DNA from 3 places in the Ferrimonas balearica DSM 9799 genome. Region 3 is predicted to be linked to each of the others. Evidence: riboswitches for the same ligand, from Rfam matches in the RefSeq annotation. Region 3 holds a riboswitch; each other region holds the start of a gene.
The links. Region 3 has a riboswitch for cyclic di-GMP ahead of FBAL_RS03490 (lytic polysaccharide monooxygenase). Riboswitches for the same ligand answer to the same signal wherever they lie in the genome.
Positions count from the first base shown of each region.

Region 1: it holds a riboswitch for cyclic di-GMP, as region 3 does, so the genes downstream of both, FBAL_RS12745 (glycosyl hydrolase family 18 protein) here and FBAL_RS03490 (lytic polysaccharide monooxygenase) in region 3, are expected to answer to the same signal.
Region 2: it holds a riboswitch for cyclic di-GMP, as region 3 does, so the genes downstream of both, FBAL_RS12665 (AAA family ATPase) here and FBAL_RS03490 (lytic polysaccharide monooxygenase) in region 3, are expected to answer to the same signal.

Region 1 is NC_014541.1:2,780,537-2,787,538, reverse strand. Features, by position in the region: gene FBAL_RS12755 (Trm112 family protein) at 1-126, shown strand, start outside; gene kdsB (3-deoxy-manno-octulosonate cytidylyltransferase) at 129-869, shown strand; gene FBAL_RS12745 (glycosyl hydrolase family 18 protein) at 932-3,544, opposite strand; cyclic di-GMP riboswitch class I at 3,637-3,720, opposite strand; gene FBAL_RS12740 (hypothetical protein) at 3,973-4,356, opposite strand; gene FBAL_RS12735 (MBL fold metallo-hydrolase) at 4,353-5,210, opposite strand; gene FBAL_RS12730 (efflux RND transporter permease subunit) at 5,330-7,002, opposite strand, start outside.
Region 2 is NC_014541.1:2,757,068-2,764,069, reverse strand. Features, by position in the region: gene sucD (succinate--CoA ligase subunit alpha) at 1-675, shown strand, start outside; gene FBAL_RS12670 (2OG-Fe(II) oxygenase family protein) at 919-1,758, shown strand; cyclic di-GMP riboswitch class I at 1,871-1,954, shown strand; gene FBAL_RS12665 (AAA family ATPase) at 2,049-2,747, shown strand; gene FBAL_RS12660 (ribbon-helix-helix domain-containing protein) at 2,704-3,039, shown strand; gene FBAL_RS12655 (polyprenyl-phosphate transporter) at 3,152-4,072, shown strand; gene FBAL_RS12650 (helix-turn-helix domain-containing protein) at 4,141-5,094, opposite strand; gene FBAL_RS12645 (DmsE family decaheme c-type cytochrome) at 5,349-6,410, shown strand; gene FBAL_RS12640 (MtrB/PioB family decaheme-associated outer membrane protein) at 6,295-7,002, shown strand, end outside.
Region 3 is NC_014541.1:737,483-744,484, reverse strand. Features, by position in the region: gene FBAL_RS03505 (dicarboxylate/amino acid:cation symporter) at 1-400, opposite strand, end outside; gene FBAL_RS03500 (VRR-NUC domain-containing protein) at 862-2,502, opposite strand; gene FBAL_RS03495 (NUDIX hydrolase) at 2,607-3,128, shown strand; gene FBAL_RS03490 (lytic polysaccharide monooxygenase) at 3,176-4,543, opposite strand; cyclic di-GMP riboswitch class I at 4,595-4,688, opposite strand; gene lysS (lysine--tRNA ligase) at 5,406-6,887, opposite strand; one part of gene prfB (peptide chain release factor 2) at 6,899-7,002, opposite strand, start outside.

The DNA of each region.
Region 1 (7,002 bases), 2.0 Mb from region 3:
AAGCTGGAATATGACCGTGAAGGCGACCGCCTGATCTGCAAGGCGGATCGACTGGTGTACCCGATCACCGAAGGCATTCCGGTTCTGCTGGAAGACCGGGCCGAGCCCCTGCGCGACGAGGCCTGAGCATGAGCTTTATCGTGGTGATCCCGGCGCGCTATGCGTCTACCCGCCTGCCGGGTAAGCCGCTGGTGGATATCGCCGGCAAGCCGATGATTCAGCACGTGGTGGAACGCGCTTTGGCCTCCGGTGCTGAGAGGGTGATCGTGGCCACCGACGATGAGCGGGTGCAGGCTGCACTGGCGGGTCGTTGTGAGGTGGTGATGACCTCACCGGACCACCAGAGCGGTACCGAACGCCTGGCCGAAGTGGTCGACACCCTGGCGCTGGCGGACGATGCCATCGTGGTGAATGTGCAGGGGGACGAGCCGCTTATCCCCTCCGCCAACATTCACCAGTTGGCGCAGAACCTGGCTCAGGGCAGTGCCTCCATGGCGACCCTGGCGGTGGCCATTGAAGACGCCGAAGAGATGCATAACCCCAATGCGGTGAAAGTGGTGTGTGACCAACACGGTCATGCACTCTACTTCAGCCGTGCCGCGATTCCGTGGGACCGTGACGGCTTTGCCGTAGCCCAGGGCGTCAGCGATGGGGCGATGCGTCACGTTGGCATCTACGGCTACCGAGCCGGTTTTATCCGTCGCTACGTGGCCTGGCCGGTCAGTCCGCTGGAGACCATCGAGTCTCTGGAGCAACTGCGGGTGCTGTACCAGAGTGAGAAGATCCACGTCGCCGCAGCGGTGGAGCCGCCGCCAGCGGGGGTGGACACCCCGGAAGATCTGGAGCGGGTTCGCGCTCACCTGGCCTGATACCGGGCCCCAAAAAAACGCCGCGCAGATGCGCGGCGTTTTTTATGCCTGGCTGTCCGGGGTTACTGGCAACTGGCCGGGCCGATATCTTTCCAAACGCCGGTGGTGCCCGGTTCGTCCCCGCGGGTCCACCAGGCCGCTTGCCAACGGCGGCCCTGATGGTCCACAGTCGAACCGCCGTTATAGACCACATCCGCAGACCATCCGAACTCCACATCACTGACTAAGGTCCAGGCATCGTGGGAGAGGCTGGGCGCGTCATGCCGAATCCAGTATTTCGCTTCCCAGATCAACTGCTGATAGTTAACCCTGTCGCCGCCAACATAGATGGCGTCGGCGGACCAGGCCTGCAGTTGGCTGGCGTTCGGATCGGTAGTGGCACAACTGCCATTGCCGCCGCCATTGCCGCCGCTGTTGTCGCTTGGCGTAACGGTCAGTTGGGTGCTGGCGCGGGCATCGAGACTGCCGTCAGAGACCAGCACCTCGATGGTGAAGGTCGTGGGTTCGGTCACAACCGGAGCCGTCAGTGTCAGGGTGCTCTGGTTCAGACTGTTGCTGTTGAGGCCAGTTGGCAGTCGCCATTGATAGATCAGAGGGTTGCCGTCCGGATCGTTGGCTTCGGCGGTAAGGCTCAGGCTGGCACCGGAGGTCGCAGTCACCTGTGCTGGCAGCACCACGGTTGGTGCTTGGTTGGGCGTTTCCGGTTGGTTGGTGATGATAACGCTGTCGCTGGCGGAGAGGCCATCCGGATCGGTGACGGTCAGAGTAAAGCCATATTGAACCGTCTCGTCTGTGGCCGCCAGTGAGAAGCTGGTATTGGCGGAATTTGCGTCACTCAGGGTAACCACAGGTCCGCTGCTCTGTGCCCATTGGTAGCTCAGTGGGTCGCCATCCGGGTCTCGGGACTGACTGCCACGCAAGGTAATCTGTGCCGGGCCGACGACCGTTTGATCGGCGCCTGCGTTGGCAATCGGAGCCCGGTTCGGTGCGGGTCCGCTGCCATCGTCGTGGCCCAGCCCCTGATTCATCGCATTGAGAATGTCGCCATTGTCGGCGTCGATCTCCCAGGCGAACAGGCCACCGAGGTCGTTGGCCAGCACGTACTCCCCCTTGGCAATCACCGAGCGCGGATTATCGTAAGTGACCAGGGAGCCGGTAGCGGGGTGGAACGCGTAGGGCGCTTCGGCGGATTCATCATAACTATGCTGCCAATCTGGGCCGGAGAACTCATTGGCGATTTGGCGGTAATCCACCACACCGTTCTCCCAGGTCCCTTTGATCGGGCCGCTGGCCGTGCCGGTAAAGGGGTTGCCATCCTGATAACCGGATACGCCACTCCAGCCGCGGCCGTACATGGCGGCACCGACCACCAGTTTACCGGGTTCGACCCCCTGGCCCAGCAAGGCCTGGATCCCTTTGGCAGTGGTGTACCGGGTGTCTTGGTCCCAATGGGCATCATAGAGTGCGGTCTGATGACCAAGAGACGTATTTTGCCAGGCGCCATTGAAGTCGTAGGTCATCACAAAGATGTGGTCCATATACTGTTGCGCCTGCTGATAATCGACTTTGGCAATCTTGTCGTCACCGGCGCTGATGGCTGAGGTCAGTTGATAGCGGCGACCGGTTTCGGCCTCAAGCTCATCCAGCATGGCACGGAGTTCAGCCATCAGGGTCAGGTAGGTGGCACCATCGCTGGCGCTGCCCAGCGCCGGGTTGGCGCCTTCGCCACCGGGGAACTCCCAGTCGATGTCCACACCATCAAAGAACTTCCAGGTTTTCAGGAACGCCTTCACTGAGGCAACAAAGGTGTTGCGCTTGGTTTCGTCGGCAAAATGGAAGAAGGGGTCGGAGAGGGTCCAGCCACCGATGGAGGGTAGGATCTTGAGGTCAGGATAGGTCCGCTTCAGGGCCATCAGGTTGCCAAAGTTGCCCCGGTAGGGATCCTGCCAGTTCTTCAGATCCCCTTGCGGCATCTGAACGGCGGCCCAGAGATCGTGCAGGGTGACGGTAAAATCTTCCCGACCGCTGCAGGAGCTTTGCAGGGCAGCGTAGCTCTGGGGCATCGACTTGAGGGCGTCATTGATGCCATCGCCGCCACAAATCGGAATGAAGCCGTAAAGGATGTGTGTCAGGTTCTGAGCAGGGATCTTTTCCACCGGGAAGGCGCGCCCGTAGACGCCCCACTCAACAAAATAGGCGCCCACCACTTTGCCGCTGGTGTTGGTGTAGGGTCGATTGTTCTCTTTCAACTGGAGATCGAGAGGGGCAAGGTGACTGCCGTCGGTATCCGCCACCTGAATCGACATCGGGTCGCTGCTGGTGCACCCTTCCGCATTACACAGGGCGACGGTCAGCTGATAGCGACCGGCCTTGCTGACCTCAAATTCCGCGGTGCCGGAAGCCGCTGACGGGCCTTGCCAAACCACCTGGTCATCCAGCAAGACTTTGGCGGTGTCGCCAAGCTCGCCATGCCACAAGCTCCAGCTGACAGACACTTCAGCAGCCGGTTTGACATTGATCAACTGGTTGTAGCTGGTCGCCCCGTGGTCGACCTCAATGACCGCAAAGTGGGTGTCACCAGCGATTGAGGGCTTTGCCGGAATCGCGGCCCAGGCAGAGGGACACAGTGCTCCCGCGACGAGCAGGGCCGTAACGGTGGGTTTCGCTGCGAACATGTTGGTTGTCCTTATTGTGAGATTGAGTTCAATAAGGCTCGCAAAGCAGTCTGAAATGGGGGCCTGACCCTGAGGGTCACGCCCATCTCAAATATGGTATCCCCGCTATCTTAGGCGATGCCCTTAGACCGGAGGCTTTGCGTCCCGGCCTTTCGACCGGTTTGCCTTTATCACAGTGACCACTTGTGAGGTACAAATGACAGCGTTGTCACCGGCGTCAGATTAGGGCAGAAAAAACGCCTTTCGCAATGGGGTGGGGCGGAAGCAGGGCTTCCTTTGGTGGCGGGCTGGGTGCGGAAGTGGTACTTCCTGTGTGTTCTGGGGTGTGCGATTTGGGCGGGTCTGGAGGGCGGAAGTGACCGTTTCCGATCCACTTCCTCCCGGCGTAAGTCAGATGTAAGCTGGTGCAGCGGGCGAGATTGGGCGGGTCAGCGGTACTCCGGCCACAGCTCTTCCTGAGCGGCAAGGATTCGATTATTCAGCGCCTCTGCCGGAGGCTGACCGTCCAGCAGAACCTGAGTCACAGCAAACTGCAGACCCAGCACCAAAGCCCCAATCACCAGGCCGCGCCAGTAGCTGGTATCCAGCATCAGTGAGAAGGCGAACCCGCCAAGCAGACAGGCTGCCAGCCAGGCCAGCTCAATGTCGTCGATATACTTCATTGCCAGGTCCTGCAAAGCCAGAATGGCCACCACTGCCAGCAATGCGGCCCACCATGCCGGGTTGCCCACCCGCAGCAAGCGAGCCCCCAAGTATACCGGCAGCAGCGCCAACACTACCGCAGCGCCGACAAACAGAATTAACGCCATCATGGTTGGGTCTCCATCTCCTCCCAAAGGGTGTCTATCCAACGTGACTCCCCGATAAATTGCCAGGACCAGTCTTTATAGGCCTCGGGCACGCCAGCCTGATGCCAGGCCTCTTTGGGTTGGCCTTTCATCGATTCGGCCCAGGTCAGCGAGTCGTCCAGCATGGTCAGGAATCGGGTCAGGTCGGCCCGGTTGGCGAGGCTGCCATGGCCCGGAATGATGCGGGTGTTGTCGTTGGTCCAGCTCAATACCTCGCGCACCCGCTCGGCGTAGCCGCGCACGGTGCCGCCGTGGGCCAGGTCAACGTAGGGGAAACGGTCTTTAAAGAACAGGTCACCCATGTGCAGCACATTGGCCTTTTCAAACCACACCACCGAGTCGCCATCGGTGTGGCCTGCACCTAAGTGGCGAACACGGATTGACTGGCCGTTGAAGCGGAAGGCGATGCCGTCCTGGTAGGTCACCACCGGCCAATGCGCCGGGCTGGTGCTGTCGTCGGCCTGCAGGTGTTTGAGAACGTTTTGGTGGGCAAACACCGTGCCCTGTCGGGCAAAGTGAGCGTTGCCGCCGGTGTGGTCGCCATGGTGGTGGGTGTTCACCACAAAGCGCACCGGGCCGGGTTGGATCTGAGCCAGGGCCGCTTCAATCTTGTCCGCCAACGGCGCGAACTGATCGTCAATGATCAGGATGCCATCAGGGCCGCTGCTGACGCCGATATTGCCACCGGCGCCCACCAGCATATGGATACCACTGGCCAATTCGGTGCGGGTTATCTGCACGTCGGTGAAACGGTCATCGGGCCCGGCGTGGGCAGGGGACAACAGCAGGGACAGCAACAGTAGGGGTGCGCGTAACATTCCGTTCGCTCCGTGTTAACGTCGGTTTTCGGTCAAGCCTAACCGATTGTGATGTTGGTCAAAAGCGAATCATTACACAGTGGCCCGGCTTGCGCCGGGCCCATTGAGTTAATGTGGTATCAGAGCCACCCTGGCAGGGCCCGCTGGCGCCAGGCCAGCACATTACCCACCCCGGTCGCGACCCGGTGCCGCAAACGACACAGCATCAGATAGAGATAGGGCACCAGAAACAGGCTGGTCAGGGTGGAGAAGGCCAGGCCACCAATAATGGCGAAGGCCATCGGTGTGTAGCTGGGGCCACCGCCGGCCAGACGCGTGTCATTTAGGGCCAGTGGCAGCAATCCCAGGATGGTGGTGGACACCGTCATCAGCACCGGCCGTAAGCGGGTGCTGGCGGCTTCAACGATGGCGTCCTTCATCTGCTCCAGGCTGGGTTGCCGCTGGTTGATCTGGTCCACCAGGACGATGCCGTTGTTCACCACCACTCCCATCAGCACCAGAATGCCGATCATCCCCATGATGCTCATCGGTGTGCCGGTCAGCATAAAGGTCCAGAACACCCCGGTGATGGAAAACAGGATGGCGCTTATCACGGCGGTAGGCAGCAGCAGGGATTCAAACAGGGCGGCCATGACGATGTAGATCATCGCCACCGCCAGCAGCATGTTGGTCACCATCAGGGCCTGGCTTTCATCTTGATACTGGAAGCTGCCCCCGAAGCTGTAGCTGTAACCCTCGGGCAGGGCGATGGTGTCCATCAGCGCGGTGATCTCCTCGCGCAGCTCATTCAGGTCACGGTCGTCAACGTTTCCGCCGATGGCCAGTGCGGTCTGGCGACCTTCGTGGCGGATCTCCTCCAGCCGCGGCTGCTCATGCAACTTCGCCACCTGTCCGAGCGTGATCACTTTGCCCTCCTGCTGGCCCAGCGGCAGGGCTTGCAGGCGGTCGGCGGACTGTCGCCAGAGGGGATCCCACTGCAGCCGGATCTGCACTTCACCGTTCGGGTCATGACGGAACGAGCGCAGGGTTTGCCCCCGCAACGCCGTGGCCAGCACCTGAGCGGCGTCTTTAACGCTCATGCCGAGGCGGGCCAGCTTGTCCCGGTCAAACTGCACCAACAGCTCCCGCTGACCGCCATCCAACTCACTGCGCACATCGGACAGCCCCTCGATGCGGCTGAGCATCGGGGTGATCTGGCTGGCCAGCTCGATCAGGGTGGTGGTAGACCGTCCCCGCAGATAGACCCGCATGCCACGGTCGTCGCCGCCCTGCCAGCCAAATTCGGGTCGGGCATAGGCGAACTTGGGAAAACCTTCCCGTACCCGCTCCATCAGGTCAGCCCGGGGCTCCGGCAGGGGGGTCTTCAGCAGCAGGGTGGTCTGCAGATTGTCGTTGGAAAAATAGCTGTAGACCGAGTCGATATGGAACGCCTCCTGGTTGGCGTACAGGTACTCCTCCATCTGGTTGATCATCCCCTCGGTCACCTGCAGGCTGTGGCGCCCCTCGAGGTTGTAGTTGATAAAGAGGCGCTCATCGTTGCCCTCATCGTCATCGGTCGCGGTCACCTGAGACACCGGTAGGGCGGTGCTGGCCAACAGCAGTATGGCGATAAGGCCACTGGTTTTGGGGTGATCCAGGGTCCAGCTCAGGGCCTTGCGATAGCGCGGTGCGCGGGCCACTTTGGCTTTCTGCCCGAGGTGAGCAAAGCGATACAGCAGCAGCGGCAGCAGGGTGCGCGAAATCAGCAGACTGGCCAGCAGAGAGAGGCAGATGGAGATGGCCACGTGTTCGA
Region 2 (7,002 bases), 2.0 Mb from region 3:
ACCGCCTCTGTTATCTACGTTCCGGCCCCGTTCTGTAAGGACGCCATCCTGGAAGCGATCGACGCCGGCATCGAGCTGATCGTCACCATCACCGAAGGGATCCCGACCCTGGATATGCTCGACGTTAAGGTCAAGCTGGACCAGGCCGGTGTGCGCATGATCGGCCCGAACTGCCCCGGTGTGATCACCCCGGGCGAGTGCAAAATCGGCATCATGCCGGGTCACATCCACCAGCCGGGCAAAGTGGGCATCGTATCCCGCTCCGGCACCCTGACCTACGAAGCGGTTAAGCAGACCACTGACGAAGGTTTTGGTCAGTCCACCTGTGTGGGCATCGGTGGCGACCCGATCCCGGGTTCCAACTTCATCGACATCCTGGAGATGTTCGAGAAAGACCCACAGACCGAAGCCATCGTAATGATCGGTGAAATCGGTGGTACCGCCGAAGAGGAAGCGGCCGCTTACATCAAGCAGCACGTGACCAAGCCGGTGGTTTCCTACATCGCCGGTGTGACCGCGCCTCCGGGCAAGCGTATGGGCCACGCTGGCGCCATCATCGCCGGTGGTAAAGGCACCGCTGCCGACAAGTTTGCTGCCCTGGAAGATGCCGGTGTGAAAACCGTGCGTTCCCTGGCCGACATCGGCAAGGCACTGCGGGAAGTGACAGGCTGGTAACAAACTGGTTAAAATATGGCCCACCCACCGGTGGGCCTTTTTATGACATGGAGCAAGTCATGCAACGACGCGATTACTTGATGGTAGTGGGCATTGTGCTGTTCGGCATGGTGACCCTGACCACCTCCTGAGCTTCACCGCGCCGACGGCGGCGAGCCTCAGGCTTTCCATAAAAACAGAAAAACGTCGCCGGCGCGCCGTTTCAAAGGGCTTTCTCGCCCCTCTGTCCAGAGAATCCATCCAATGACTCTAACCGCCGTGGATTACCGCGCGCCTGATGCGCCGGCTCAATTCGTCGAATCCCTGCGCCAAACCGGCTTTGGCGTCCTCAAAAATCACCCCATCCCTGAGCAGCTGGTTGAGCGGATCTACCGCGACTGGCAAGGCTTCTTTGATGGCGAAAATAAAACCCGCTACCACTTTAACCGCGACACTCAGGACGGTTTCTTTCCGGCGTCTGTCTCGGAAGTGGCCAAAGGCCACAGCGTAAAAGACCTGAAAGAGTATTTTCACTACTACCCCTGGGGCCAGTGCCCGGCCGAGCACAAAGCCGACCTGGCGGACTACTACGGTCAGGCCACCACCTTGGCCGCAGAGCTGCTGGGCTGGGTTCAGCAGCTGGGGCCGGATAACGTGGCCTCCGGCTACGCGGAGCCGTTGCCCAACATGATTGAGGGCAGCGAAAAGTCGCTGTTGCGGGTGCTGCACTATCCGCCACTGAACGGCGATGAAGCCGCAGGCGCCATCCGTGCTGCCGCCCATGAAGACATCAACCTGCTGACCATCCTGCCCGCTGCCAATGCCCGGGGTTTGCAGGTCAAGGGCCGGGACGGCCAATGGCTGGACGTGCCGTGCGATTTTGGCACCCTGATTGTCAATATCGGTGACATGCTGCAGGAAGCCTCCGGGGGGTATTTTCCCTCCACCACCCATCGCGTGGTGAACCCGGAGGGAGAGGCAGCCAACCAGTCGCGCATCTCGTTGCCGCTGTTTTTGCATCCCCGTCCTGAGGTGGTGTTGTCTGAGCGCCATACCGCGCACAGCTATCTGATGGAACGGCTCAGAGAACTGGGCGTTATCTGAGTAAAAAGGGGCCGTAAAGGCCCTTTTTTGTTACTTCGTTGTGAGTCAGTTGGTGAAATGTGTGAAAAATGATCTGGTATCCGCTAACGCATTGGCTATGATTGGGAAAGCACGACGAAAAAGGCAAACCAGGTGAAAGCCTGGGACGCAAAGCCTCCGGTCTAAGGTGAACGCTATCGATAGCGGGGCTGCCGAGTGTAATGATCCCTCCTGTGATCGCACCTCCTTTTTCCGTGCAGGGCGTGGTCTTCCCAGACCTCTCATTCGGACAATCAGGGAAGGAATCGATCATGATCATCCTTGTTGGTGGAGAAAAAGGCGGCAGCGGCAAAAGCTGTCTGGCGCAAAATATTGCGGTTTATCTGAGAACCGAAGAGGAAGGCAATGTGCTGATGGTGGATTGTGATCCCCAGCGCACCACCTCGGATTGGGTTCAGGAACGAAACAGCAATCCTCAACTGCCTCATATCAACTGCATCCAACTCTACGGAAAAATCCGCAACGAGTTACTGAGCCTGCGGGAACGCTATGACTACCTGGTGATTGATTGCGGTGGTCAGGACAACCTGGCGCTGCGCTCCTCCATGGCCGTCGCCGACCATGTACTGGTGCCGCTGCGACCCAAGCGGCGTGACCTGAAAACCGTCGAGCACATGGAAGACATTGTCTCCACCTGCAAGATGGTCAATCCCCGCATGAACATGGCGTTTGTGATTACCCAGTGTCCATCGCTGCCGTCGCTGGCTCCGCGCATTCTTGAGGCGAAAGAGGTGTGCCGCTCCTACGACATGACGGTACTGGATGCGGTCACCTACAGCCGCAACATGTACGACGACAGCGAAGAGTCCGGCATGTCCGTGATGGAGTCTGAGCCGGACGGTAAATGCGCCGCCGAAATTCGCACCATCATTCACGAGCTGCTGTGCCGCGGCCAGGGGGCAGACCATGAGTCTACTCAACTTGAAACGCACGTCGCCGTCGGCCAGTAAAGCCAGTTCGCCACCGGGCGACGAACTTGAGGCGCAGGTCGAAGCCTTCATCAATGGGGCAGTGGCCTACGGTGCCGGGCAGGAGAAGGTGGTGTCGTTGGCCATGGTCCGGCCCGAGCAGGGCGCGCGCTGTAAAAAGGCCAACTTCAGCCTGACGGAACAGTCCATCACCCGGCTGAACCTGTTGTCGCAACACACCGGCATTCCCAAGTCGCGCCTGATCCGCATCTGGCTGGAGCAGATCGACTGGAATCGCGATTTGGATGGTTTTCTCCGCAGTAACACTCCCTGAAGTTCCCCAACCATCGGGGGCCAAATGGCCCCCCTTTTTTTTGATCCACAATCTTTCGACAAAAAGCCGATATAATCGCTGCACTGCATTGTCCCTGAGTGTGCTTTTTTGCATGAGTATTGATTTTCGAACGTTTTTGAAAGGGGTGGCCATGGGGGCCGCCGACGTGGTACCGGGCGTGTCCGGTGGCACCATCGCGTTTATCAGCGGCATCTATGACCGCCTGCTGGAGAGCATCCGCCGCATCAACCCGAGTCTGATCGGGGTATGGCGTCGTCAGGGCTTCGCCGCGGCCTGGGAATACATCAGCGGCACCTTCCTGGTTACCCTGCTGACCGGTATCCTCACCAGCATCCTGACCCTGGCCCGTGTCATCACCTACCTGCTGGAGCACCACCCGGTGCCGCTGTGGAGCTTCTTCTTCGGCCTGATCCTGATCTCGCTGGTGCACATCGGGCGGTCGATTAAGGGCCACGGCATCGGCACCCTGCTGTCCGCGGCCGCTGGCTTCGCCTTCGCCTACGTGATTACCGTATCCAATCCGCTGGCGCTGGAAGCCACCTACCTGAATTTCCTGCTGGGGGGCATGGTGGCGATCTGCGCCATGATCCTGCCGGGGATCTCCGGTTCCTTTATCCTGCTGCTGTTGGGTCTCTACGGCCCGGTACTGAGTGCGGTAAAAGGACTGGACCTGACCGTAATTGCCATCTTTGCCACTGGCTGTGCCCTGGGCTTGCTGAGCTTCTCTCACCTGCTCAGCTTCCTGTTGCGTCGCTTCCACGGGCTGACTCTGGCCTTCCTCTGTGGCCTGATGCTGGGCACTCTGGAGAAGATCTGGCCCTGGAAAGAGGTGTTGACCTGGCGCACCAACTCCGGCGGTGAACAGGTGCCGCTGCTGGAGCAGGCGATCAGCCCGTGGCAATACGAAGCCCTGACTGGGGCTTCGGCTCAGGTACCGATGGCCATCGCCTGCGCCCTGTTGGGCATCGGCCTGGTATGGGGCCTGGAGCGCTTTGCTGCCCGCACTGAATAAGCGTGGGTAAGAACGAAAAGCCGGTCATTGACCGGCTTTTTTTGTGGCTACAGGATAGGGGGGCCGGTCTAGGCTTGCTGGCTGAGATACGCCTTGGGGGTGGTGCCAAAACAGCGCTGGAAGCGGGCATAAAACTGACTCAGGTTACGGTAACCCAGGTCATAACTGGCGGCCTTAATGGAGCGGCTTTTTATCAGCTGAAGCATCACGGCTTCGCGCCAGGCCAAATCACGCAGCTGACCATACTGCGTCTGTTGCTGAGCCAGGTAACGCTGCAGAGTACGCGGCGTCACGTTCAGTGCCCTGGCCATATCACTGAGGCTGGGTTGCGCATTCAGCGGCGCATTGGCCAGCAGGGTCCGGATCAGATCACAGAGATCAATGGCCTGATCCTGCTCCAGCGCGGACAGGGCGGGCAGGGTAATCAGGCTGTCAGTGCCGACCCGGAACTTGAGGTAGGCGCTGGAACAATGACTGATAAAGCGGATGTTGTGGCCCGTAAAGAAGTCACATTTTTCGCGTTCCGTTTTACTGCCTGCCTCAAACACATCGCTGATCTTCAGCCCAATTTGCTCAATCAGTGCGAGGACAAAGCAGAAAAAACCCTGTTCGGACTGCCACTCGCCCCGGTCAAAGATAAAGGGACTGCGGCTGCCGATCTTCACCACACCATCGTCACGAATATCGAGAAACCAGCGGGCGTTGGTCAAACGGGTGTTGACGTTTTGCACCGCCTGGGACAGCGCCCAGTGCAGATTGGGGGAGGGGCTGGCGGTGCCCCTGAGCAGGGTCTGGTCGATCCTGGCCTGGAACGCGTCCCGGTGGTTAAGCAGGAAATCCGGGTCTTCCAGGCAGAGGGCGATATGGTCAATCAGGTACCAGATCTTGCGGGCGGGCACGAAGGGCTGGCCTCGCTCAATCTCAAACTGGGCCAACAGGGCATCCGCGTCGAGCCCCAATTGCGGCAGCAACTGGAAAAACGGTTCGGCGACAGACGCCCGCATGATCAGCGGCGGTTCCATGATGTATCAGACCATTCGACTTGGGTGGGGGAGTTGGGCTGGAGTGTTACGGCCTTCGCAGTGAAGGTCAACCGGTCCCGGCGACAGCGTGACCAAGTCCGACTTCAGCCCCTTCAGTGTGAGCCTGTTGGCGTGAATGTCGATCGAATCGGTAATCGATTTCGAGGCTGGCGCGTTTGATGAATTCGGCCTGATATCACCCACGATGCCACCTAAGTAACCTTCATCGTCACCACCACTCCTGGCGATGACTGATGACTCGAATTCCTACTTTATTGCTGCTGTTGCTCTGTGCGACACCGTCGCTGGCCAGTGACGACGTTCAGGCCCAGCTTATCGACAAGTTCCAGCAGGGACAGTACTCCGGCAAAGGCACCGACGGTTGCCTGATGTGCCACGGCCGCGACGAGCAGGTCACCGCTCTGTTTGCCTCCCCCCACGGCAGTCTCGACACCAGCGCCAGCCCGATGGCCAAGCTGCAGTGTGAAACCTGCCACGGCCCCCAGGGTAAACACCGCGGCAAGAATGAGCCGATGATCAACTTCGGTGACGAGGCCAACGTCAGTGCCGAGCTGCAAAACTCCGTGTGTCTGAGCTGCCACGAAGACACCGGGCGCCGCGACTGGCACGGCAGCCGCCACGACTTCTCTGAAGTGGCCTGCACCGATTGTCACCAGATCCACACCGCCGACGACCCGGTGCTCTCCCCCGCGGGCGAAATCGCCACCTGCACCAGCTGCCACAGCAGCGAAGCGGCGGACATGATGAAGCGCTCCGCCCACCCGATGGCCGGCCAACACAGCGGCAGCGACATGAGCTGCACCAGCTGTCACAGCGCCCACGGCAGCCTGACCGAATCCGCCCTCAAGGAGGTCAGCCTCAATGACACCTGCTACAGCTGCCACGCCGAGAAGCGCGGCCCGGTGGTGTGGGAACACGCGCCGGTGACCGACAACTGCGCCAGCTGCCACAGCGTACACGGCAGCGTCAACGACGCCATGCTGACCCGCCGCGCTCCGCAGCTGTGTCAGAGCTGTCACGCCAGCGACGGTCACGCCAGCCGCGTCTACGACGGTCAGAGCAACGCCTTTGTCTCCGGCCAGAGCTGTCTCAACTGCCACAGCCAGGTGCACGGTTCCAACCACCCGCTGGCAGCCTGCTTGAGAAATAAGGACGTCCGTGATGAAAGCGCAACTCTCCATGACTGCCCTGGCCATCCTCTCCGTGATGGCCCCGGCCCAGGGCGCCAGCTTCGCCCTGTCGCAAGCCAACACCCAGAGCCTGGACACCAGCAGCTGGGCCTGCAAACGCTGTGACGCGCCGCAGGCCAGCGGCACCATCGGCCTCAGCGCCGGTGCGGTGCAGAGCAACGACGACCACGTCGCCAACCGCTTCGGCGCCCGCGACGGTGCCGTGGCCGGGGTCAACGCCAACGCCACCCTCAACGGTGACGAAGAGGGCCGCCTCGACCTCAACGCCGACCAGCTCGGTATGAGCAGCGGCTACGGCCAGGCCCGCTACCGCGACAACCACCTCGACGCCCAGTTTGACTACGCCAAGCTGCGCACCGTCGACGCCACCGCGCAAACCCAGTACGGCTTTGACGGCCGCAACCTGGTGGCACTGGACCAGCCCATCGACGTGGACCTGGAACAGCGCCGTGAGCGCACCGGCCTGGGTCTGGCCTATCAGGACGTGATGGCGGGCCTGAACTGGCGCACCTACGCCCGTTACGACCACGAGTCCAAAACCGGCTTCAAATCCAGCAGCACCAGCTTCATCAAGAGCCCGGTCAACATCGCTGCGCCGGTGGACACCACCACCCAGACCTTCAACGCCGGCGCTGAGCTGGGCGGTGAGCAGTGGCACACCGCAGTCAGCTACCAGGGCTCGCTGTTCGAGAACAGC
Region 3 (7,002 bases):
GCCCGCTGATGCTGGGCAGTTCAGTGGCGGTAATGGCGCGCTCACCAACATGGGGCAGGTCCGCGCCCTGGCCCGGTTGCAGCAGCAGAGCCACCCCCAGCGCCACGGAGATCGCGATCAGGGTATTCACCAGGTACAGGCCGAAGGTTTTGCCACCCAGTCGGCCCAGACTGTTGGCGTTGGGCAGTTCGGTAATGCCGCTGATGATGGAGACAAACACCAGGGGGACCACCAGCATCATGATCAGGTTGACGAACATGGTGCCGGCCATGGAGGCCAGACCAACCAGAGTGTCATTGAAAAAGGGGATATCGGAAAGAAACGCCTGAATCACCACACCGATCGCCAGACCGGAGAAGAGACCCATAAAGATCTTCTTGGAGAGGGAGTTTGATTGCATAGTCAGTGTCACTTGGCTGGGTGTGCATCTGTGCCCTTGGGCACCCCTGCTGGCTTAGGCCAGTCTGTTGTAATGCCAGTGGAGTCTACTGTGGTTTTTTAACCAACAACAGGCGCCAAAATGCCGCAGAAAGTAAAACAGCCCACTGCGCTTTCCGAGATCCCACTCCCTGACAGACCACAAAAGTCGAATATGGGCAGTCGATTTCACTGCAGCTTAAAGCCAATGTGGCTCACAACTCTTTTTGTGACACCGATCACACTCATCGGTCTGCGGGACCTCACCACCAGTGAATGCAAAAACGATGGTGAATTACTCTAACGGAGACCGCTCAAATCGCCACTTGCACCACACTAAGAGCTCCGGGCAGCACTTAATCTCACTCAAATTCCTTAACATGGGCAGAGATGTTATCCAGACGTTTCATTCTGCTCATTGTTTGCCCTGCGGCGTGATGTTCGTCACCTGTCAGGCGCGCCGCTTTTGCTCACCCACAACACCCGACTGGCTACCCCCAGTCGATCCAGCTCCGCCAGCCAACGGCGCTGATGGTCGCGCAGACTGTCCCCCGGCCCCTTGACCTCCACCAGCGTCAGCGCCCCCTTGTCCACCACCATCAGGTCAGGCTGACCGCTGCGGCGCTGGGACAGATCCGCCATCAGATAGTCCACCAACTGCAGCCACTGCTGAGGTGCCAGCGTGGGCAGTGCCGCTTCCAGCGCCTCGGTCGGCAAACGGGCCCAGTTCACCAGCGCACAGCGGATCCCCTGATAAGTGCGGTAGCGTGCCAGCAGTCCGGCAGTAAATTCGGCACGAGTCAGCTGCCGCCAATAACGCCACTCTCGTACCAGCAACTCGCGGCGCCGGCTGAGGAAGTCGGTGTGGTAGAGGTCCAGCGGGCGATGCTGAAACGGCTGCACAAAGGCGCCGCGCAGGGGGGCATGGATCACCGGCCACAGCAGCAACCCGGCCACACCATTCAGCAGGGCGTTTTCGGTATGCCACGCCTGTTGGCCCCGAGCCCGCAGCTCGGCCACCACCGCCTCCTCCACAGCGCCCTCCCACGCCAGTTCGGTCTGGTCCTCGTTGAGTTTGGGGCGCTCTGTCTTCAGTCCGGGCATCGGCATCTGTCGGGCCAGCCGGGCCAGAAAGCGGCCAGCCACCACCCGTTCCTGCTCACTCTGAGGCTGGGCCTGCATCGCCAAAGCGGTCGACAGCGCCGCCGGATGATCACCGCGGGCAAAGTGCAGACGCAGACGGCGCTCCCGCGCCTCCCCGTGGTGGCAGTGCCGGTACAGGGTCAGAGCCGGTTCGGAATGTGCCTCACGTTCAAGCTGCCGGGCCAGAACAAAGGCGTGGCGCTGACGCTGGCGCTCCAGCCGGGCGTCGTGTTGCCGGTCACAAAGCTGGCGGCCCCAGGCGTCATGGTCCAGCTCACCGGATTCCCAGGCCCGCGCTGCCCGCTCACGGGCCTGGTACTGCGCCACTACGTCGGCACTGGCAAAAGGAAAGCTTTCGGGAGAGAGCGGCACTTCGGGGTAACGCACATGGGCCAGCGACGCCACCACAAACTCACTCAGGCTCTGGTGCAGATTGGCGAAGAACAGCAGCTGCAATCGCTCGACCATTAGCGCCTCGCCCTGCGCCAACAGCTGAAATGGCGCGTCGGGCCACCATCGGGTCAGCGGGGCGCTGTCCCATTGCTGTGCCACCAAGGCGTTCACCAGGCTGGTCTTGGTGCGGTGGCTGGCCAGCATCGGCTGCACCTGTGGCAGCGTTTTCAGCTCGCCGTGACGCAGCAGGCGTGCCAGTGCGACGATGTCGATCTGTGGGTCAAGCTGGACCAGATTAGCCTCGGCCAGCGCCGACAGGGCGGGCTCAATCGGGCCGACCTCCTGGTAATTCAGCTGGTCACTGCGAAACCACTCGCCCTTGCGGGTCAGCAGGCGCACAAAGAGGCACTGGGCCGGTGCCGGCAGCCCTTCAAAACGGTCGATGAAGCCCGCCAGCGCCTCGTCCACCAGGTGGCCACGGTGGCGACGGACAAAATCGATAAGAAAGCGGAAGTTACGACGGTAATAATCCGGTGCCAGTGGCAGCATGGGCCCTCCTTGTTGGCGCCAGTGTAGCACGCGGCCCCGGCCCCCTCTGGCCGTCACCGGGGCAAATCCGTACAATGCGCGACTTTGCCAACCGGGAGCCGCCCATGGAACTGATCCAAACGCTGCACCACCCTGACGCCGTCGTTGGTGGCAGCGAATACACCCGCCTCTCCGTGCGCGCTCTGATCGCCCACGGCGACCAGGTGCTGCTGCTCTATACCGCCCGTTATGACGATTACAGTCTGCCGGGAGGCGGTGTGGATGATGGCGAGTCTCTGCAACAGGCCCTGCTGCGGGAAGTGGCAGAAGAAACCGGTGCCCGGGGACTGACCGTACTGGCCGAGTTTGGTCTGGTGGAGGAGTTGCGCCCCTGGTACAAGCCGGACTACGACAACGTGCGGATGCTCTCGTACTGCTACCTGTGCGATGCCCTGCCTGAGCTGGGTCAAACCGCTCTGGAGCACTATGAAGTGGCCAATGGCATGGAGCCCCGCTGGGTCAAGCTGGCCGAGGCGATTGCCCACAACGAAGCGGTGATGGCGGGCAGCCCCAAGGCGGGCCTCTCCATCGCCCGGGAAACCTGGCTGCTGAAACGCCTGCAACGCCATCTGCAGCAAGCCGCCTGAAACGCCAACGCCCCGGATCTCTCCGGGGCGTTCTCTGTCAATCGGACTTAGCGTCGCCACACGCCCCATTGGCCACTTTCGTCGGGGCTCTCCCCCTGTGTCCACCAATGGGCTGTCCAGATGGCGCCATTGTGGCTGACCCGATCCCCTTCGGTATAGACCTGTTCAGCCTGCCAGGGCTGCGGTTCGGAGGGAACCGGAGGCTGCTCACCCTCGCCAGCAACCAGGCGCCATACGCCCCACTCCCCGCTGTCCGTGGGCCGATCACCACGGGTCCACCAATGGGCTTGCCAGGTCTGTCCGGCATACTCAACCCGGTCACCTTCGGTGTAGATCGCATCGGCACGCCAACTTCCTTCCGGCACCACCGGCGGCGGCAGCGGCTCCCCCTTCACCAGCGACAACTGATAGGTGGGGTTGGCGGAGCTGGCCAACACCTGGTTGGCGTACAGATTCTGACTGTCGAACATGTAGTGGTTCATCGCCTCGTGCCAGATCCCGATAAACCATTTGCCCGGTTTCATCTGGTTAAACTGGCCAGCCAGCACGGCCGGCCAGGTGGCAATGATGTTGCCCTCCACCAACAGACGCAGGTCTGTGGTCTCCTCACCGTACTGATTGAAGGTCCGGAAGCGTACTGTGTCTCCCACCTCAACACTGTCGATAAACCCTTGAGGCAGGAAGTACCCCAGTGCCGTCAGGGTGTCCCCATCCGGCTGTTCCGGGTCGGTGCCGCCACCGGGGTTGCCCGGGTCCACTTCACCATCGTGGGTCAGGCGGATGTCGGAGCAGTTATAGAAGCCTTCACCGGCGGCGTCGTTGCGCTGCCAGCGGGTGTACAACAGCGCATCCCCCTCACGGCCAGCCGGCACCGTCACAGTGATGCGGTAGTTCTTGTCCCCATCCACCTGAACATTGCCTGCGGTATCGATCAGTTCCAGATCATCCCAGCTCAGGCGGCCTGACGGGTCATAGTCCGGCTTGCTGAGGTAGAACTGCCAAAAAGAGGGGTTATGGGGCGCCGTGGCATGGAACACCAGCTCAAACTGATTTTGTTCATTCAGCACCACGGTGGTTTTCTGCCAGTGGCTGGACGCCACATTGAGGCCATCCTTTGCGTCACTGCCCGCGGCACACAGAGTGCCATCCGGGATCTGGGCCCGCACTGCCGCCATGTTCTGGTAATCCACCACATTGGCCGCCACTTCGTTCTGCTGCACAAAGGGGTAGGCGCCGGAGCGGTCGTAGGCCGCCTGACAAGCGGCGTTGGGGATGCTGTTGCTCCAGAACCCGCCATCGTCATTACAGATGTGTTGACGCGCGGCCGGGAAATCCACCCAACCATGGGCCTGCAATGATTGCGGGGAAAGCAGCACCGGCAGCAGGACGCCGCCCATCCAAAGTGTTTTTTTCATCGAGTTGCCTCAAGCAAAGGGTTATTACCAAAGGCAGAAACAGAGGGTTTCTGCGGTAGCCCCGCTGCCATCGCACCCCCTACAGGGGCACCTTAGGCCGGTGGCTTTGCGTCACCGGCTTTCGCCGGGTTTGCCTTTATCACGTCGGTATGCGGTGCACCGCATACGCCAGCGGATGGTATGGCCACCGCAAAAACACTTTCAACAACAAAGATTTGGCGTCAATTTCCCGATATTTACATCACACCAGACATGGCCCAACAAAGAGCATCAATAGCCCACGCTCAACTCGCCAGGCAGTTCATTCCGCAAATTTGTCCAACGCTGTCAGTCATCTTCCCGCTGGACCGACCAGAGCATTTTGGGGCGCACTGGTGAGCGAAGCGCCGGGCAAAAAAAGGTTCTTCGCGGATTAGCGGGGAAAGAAGACAGAAGCGACTTCTCCAACAAAATACCTTTTCATGGCCTCTGCTCGCCTTGAGGGACTGATGCTGTTTCCGAATAAGAATGAGCACCCAGCTATCACGGCTCAGCCGTCCACCAAAGGCCGACTCGCGGCGCTGAGCGGGAACGACTGGGAGTGAAGCCGAGGGCCAGGGATGGCCCGAGTGCCAGTCGAGCAGGGATGCGAGTCTGGCCAGTGCTGAACGGGAAGGAGTGGGAGCGAAGGGCTTTCGCCGCGCCGGAGGCAGGGGTGTCAAGAGCGGGGCGCGCAGCCGGGCAACGCCCTTCTGGTGCCCGCCGGGGCATCCCGGCAATGGCTCGGTACGTGGAAACGGGCTCGGAGCCAAGGTTCCCACGGAAATATGCGATGAACCAAAAAAAAGCCCGCCAATGGGCGGGCTTTTTCATTGCGGGTGACTTACGCCTGCGGGCGCATGGCCGGGAACAGAATCACATCGCGGATGGTGTGGCTGTCGGTAAACAGCATCACCAGGCGATCGATACCGATGCCCTGACCTGCAGTCGGCGGCAGGCCGTGCTCCAGTGCGGTCACGTAGTCACCGTCGAAGAACATCGCTTCGTCGTCACCGGACTCTTTGGCTTTCACCTGGTCCAGGAAACGCTGCTTCTGATCTTCAGCGTCGTTCAGCTCGGAGAAGCCGTTGGCGATCTCGCGGCCACCGACGAAGAACTCGAAGCGATCGGTGATCTCCGGGTTGTCGTCGTTACGACGAGCCAGCGGAGACACTTCGGCCGGGTACTCGGTGATGAAGGTCGGCTGGATCAGGCGGTGCTCAGCGGTCTCTTCGAAGATCTCGGTGATCACACGACCCAGGCCCCAGGACTTCTCAACCTCGATCTTGAGGTCTTTGGCCACTTCGCAAGCGCTCTCGAAGGTGCTCAGCATCTCCAGGGTCACTTCCGGGTTGTACTTCAGGATCGCTTCACGCATGGACATGCGGGCAAACGGTGCGCCGAAGTCAAACTCCTCTTCACCGTACTTCACCTTGGCAGAACCCAGTACCTGTTCGGTCACAGTGCGCAGCATGTCTTCGGTCAGGTCCATCAGGTCACGATAGTCCGCGTACGCCATGTAGAACTCCATCATGGTGAACTCGGGGTTGTGACGCGGCGACAGGCCTTCGTTACGGAAGTTACGGTTGATCTCGAACACGCGGTCGAAACCACCCACGACCAGACGCTTCAGGTACAGTTCCGGCGCGATGCGCAGGTACATGTCCTGATCCAGGGCGTTGTGGTGAGTGATGAACGGACGTGCGGAGGCACCACCCGGGATGACCTGCATCATCGGGGTTTCCACTTCCATAAAGTCGCGGTCGGTCATGTACTGACGGATCGCGGCGATCACTTTGGAACGCACCTTGAAGGTGTTACGGGACTCTTCGTTGACGATCAGGTCCACGTAACGCTGACGGTAGCGCTGCTCCTGGTCAGTCAGACCGTGGAACTTCTCCGGCAGCGGGCGCAGGGCTTTGGTCAGCAGCTGGTATTCGGCCATGTCGACATACAGGTCGCCTTTGCCGGATTTGTGCAGCTGGCCTTTAACGCCGATGATGTCGCCGATGTCCAGACCGCCGATGGATTTCAGTTCTTGCTGAACCTCTTTGGAGGCGTAGGACTGGATGCGACCGGACACGTCCTGAATCGCCAGGAACGGGCCACGTTTGGCCATGATGCGACCGGCGATGGACACGGTGGTGGCCATCACTTCCAGTTCGTCTTTGGTCTTCTCACCAAATTCGGCCTGCAGGTCAGCGGCTTTGTGCTCAGGACGCCAGCTGTTGGGGTGGCCATTGGCTTTGCAGTTCTGACGGATCAGATCGAGCTTGCCACGGCGCTCGGCAATCAGCTTGTTCTCGTCTTGCAGTTGTTCAGTCATCTTCTCAATCCTTACAGACCAGACTTCAGGCTGGCCTCAATAAAGCGGTCCAGATCCCCGTCCAGCACCGCTTGGGTGTTGCGGGTTTCCACGCCAGTGCGCAGATCCTTGATGC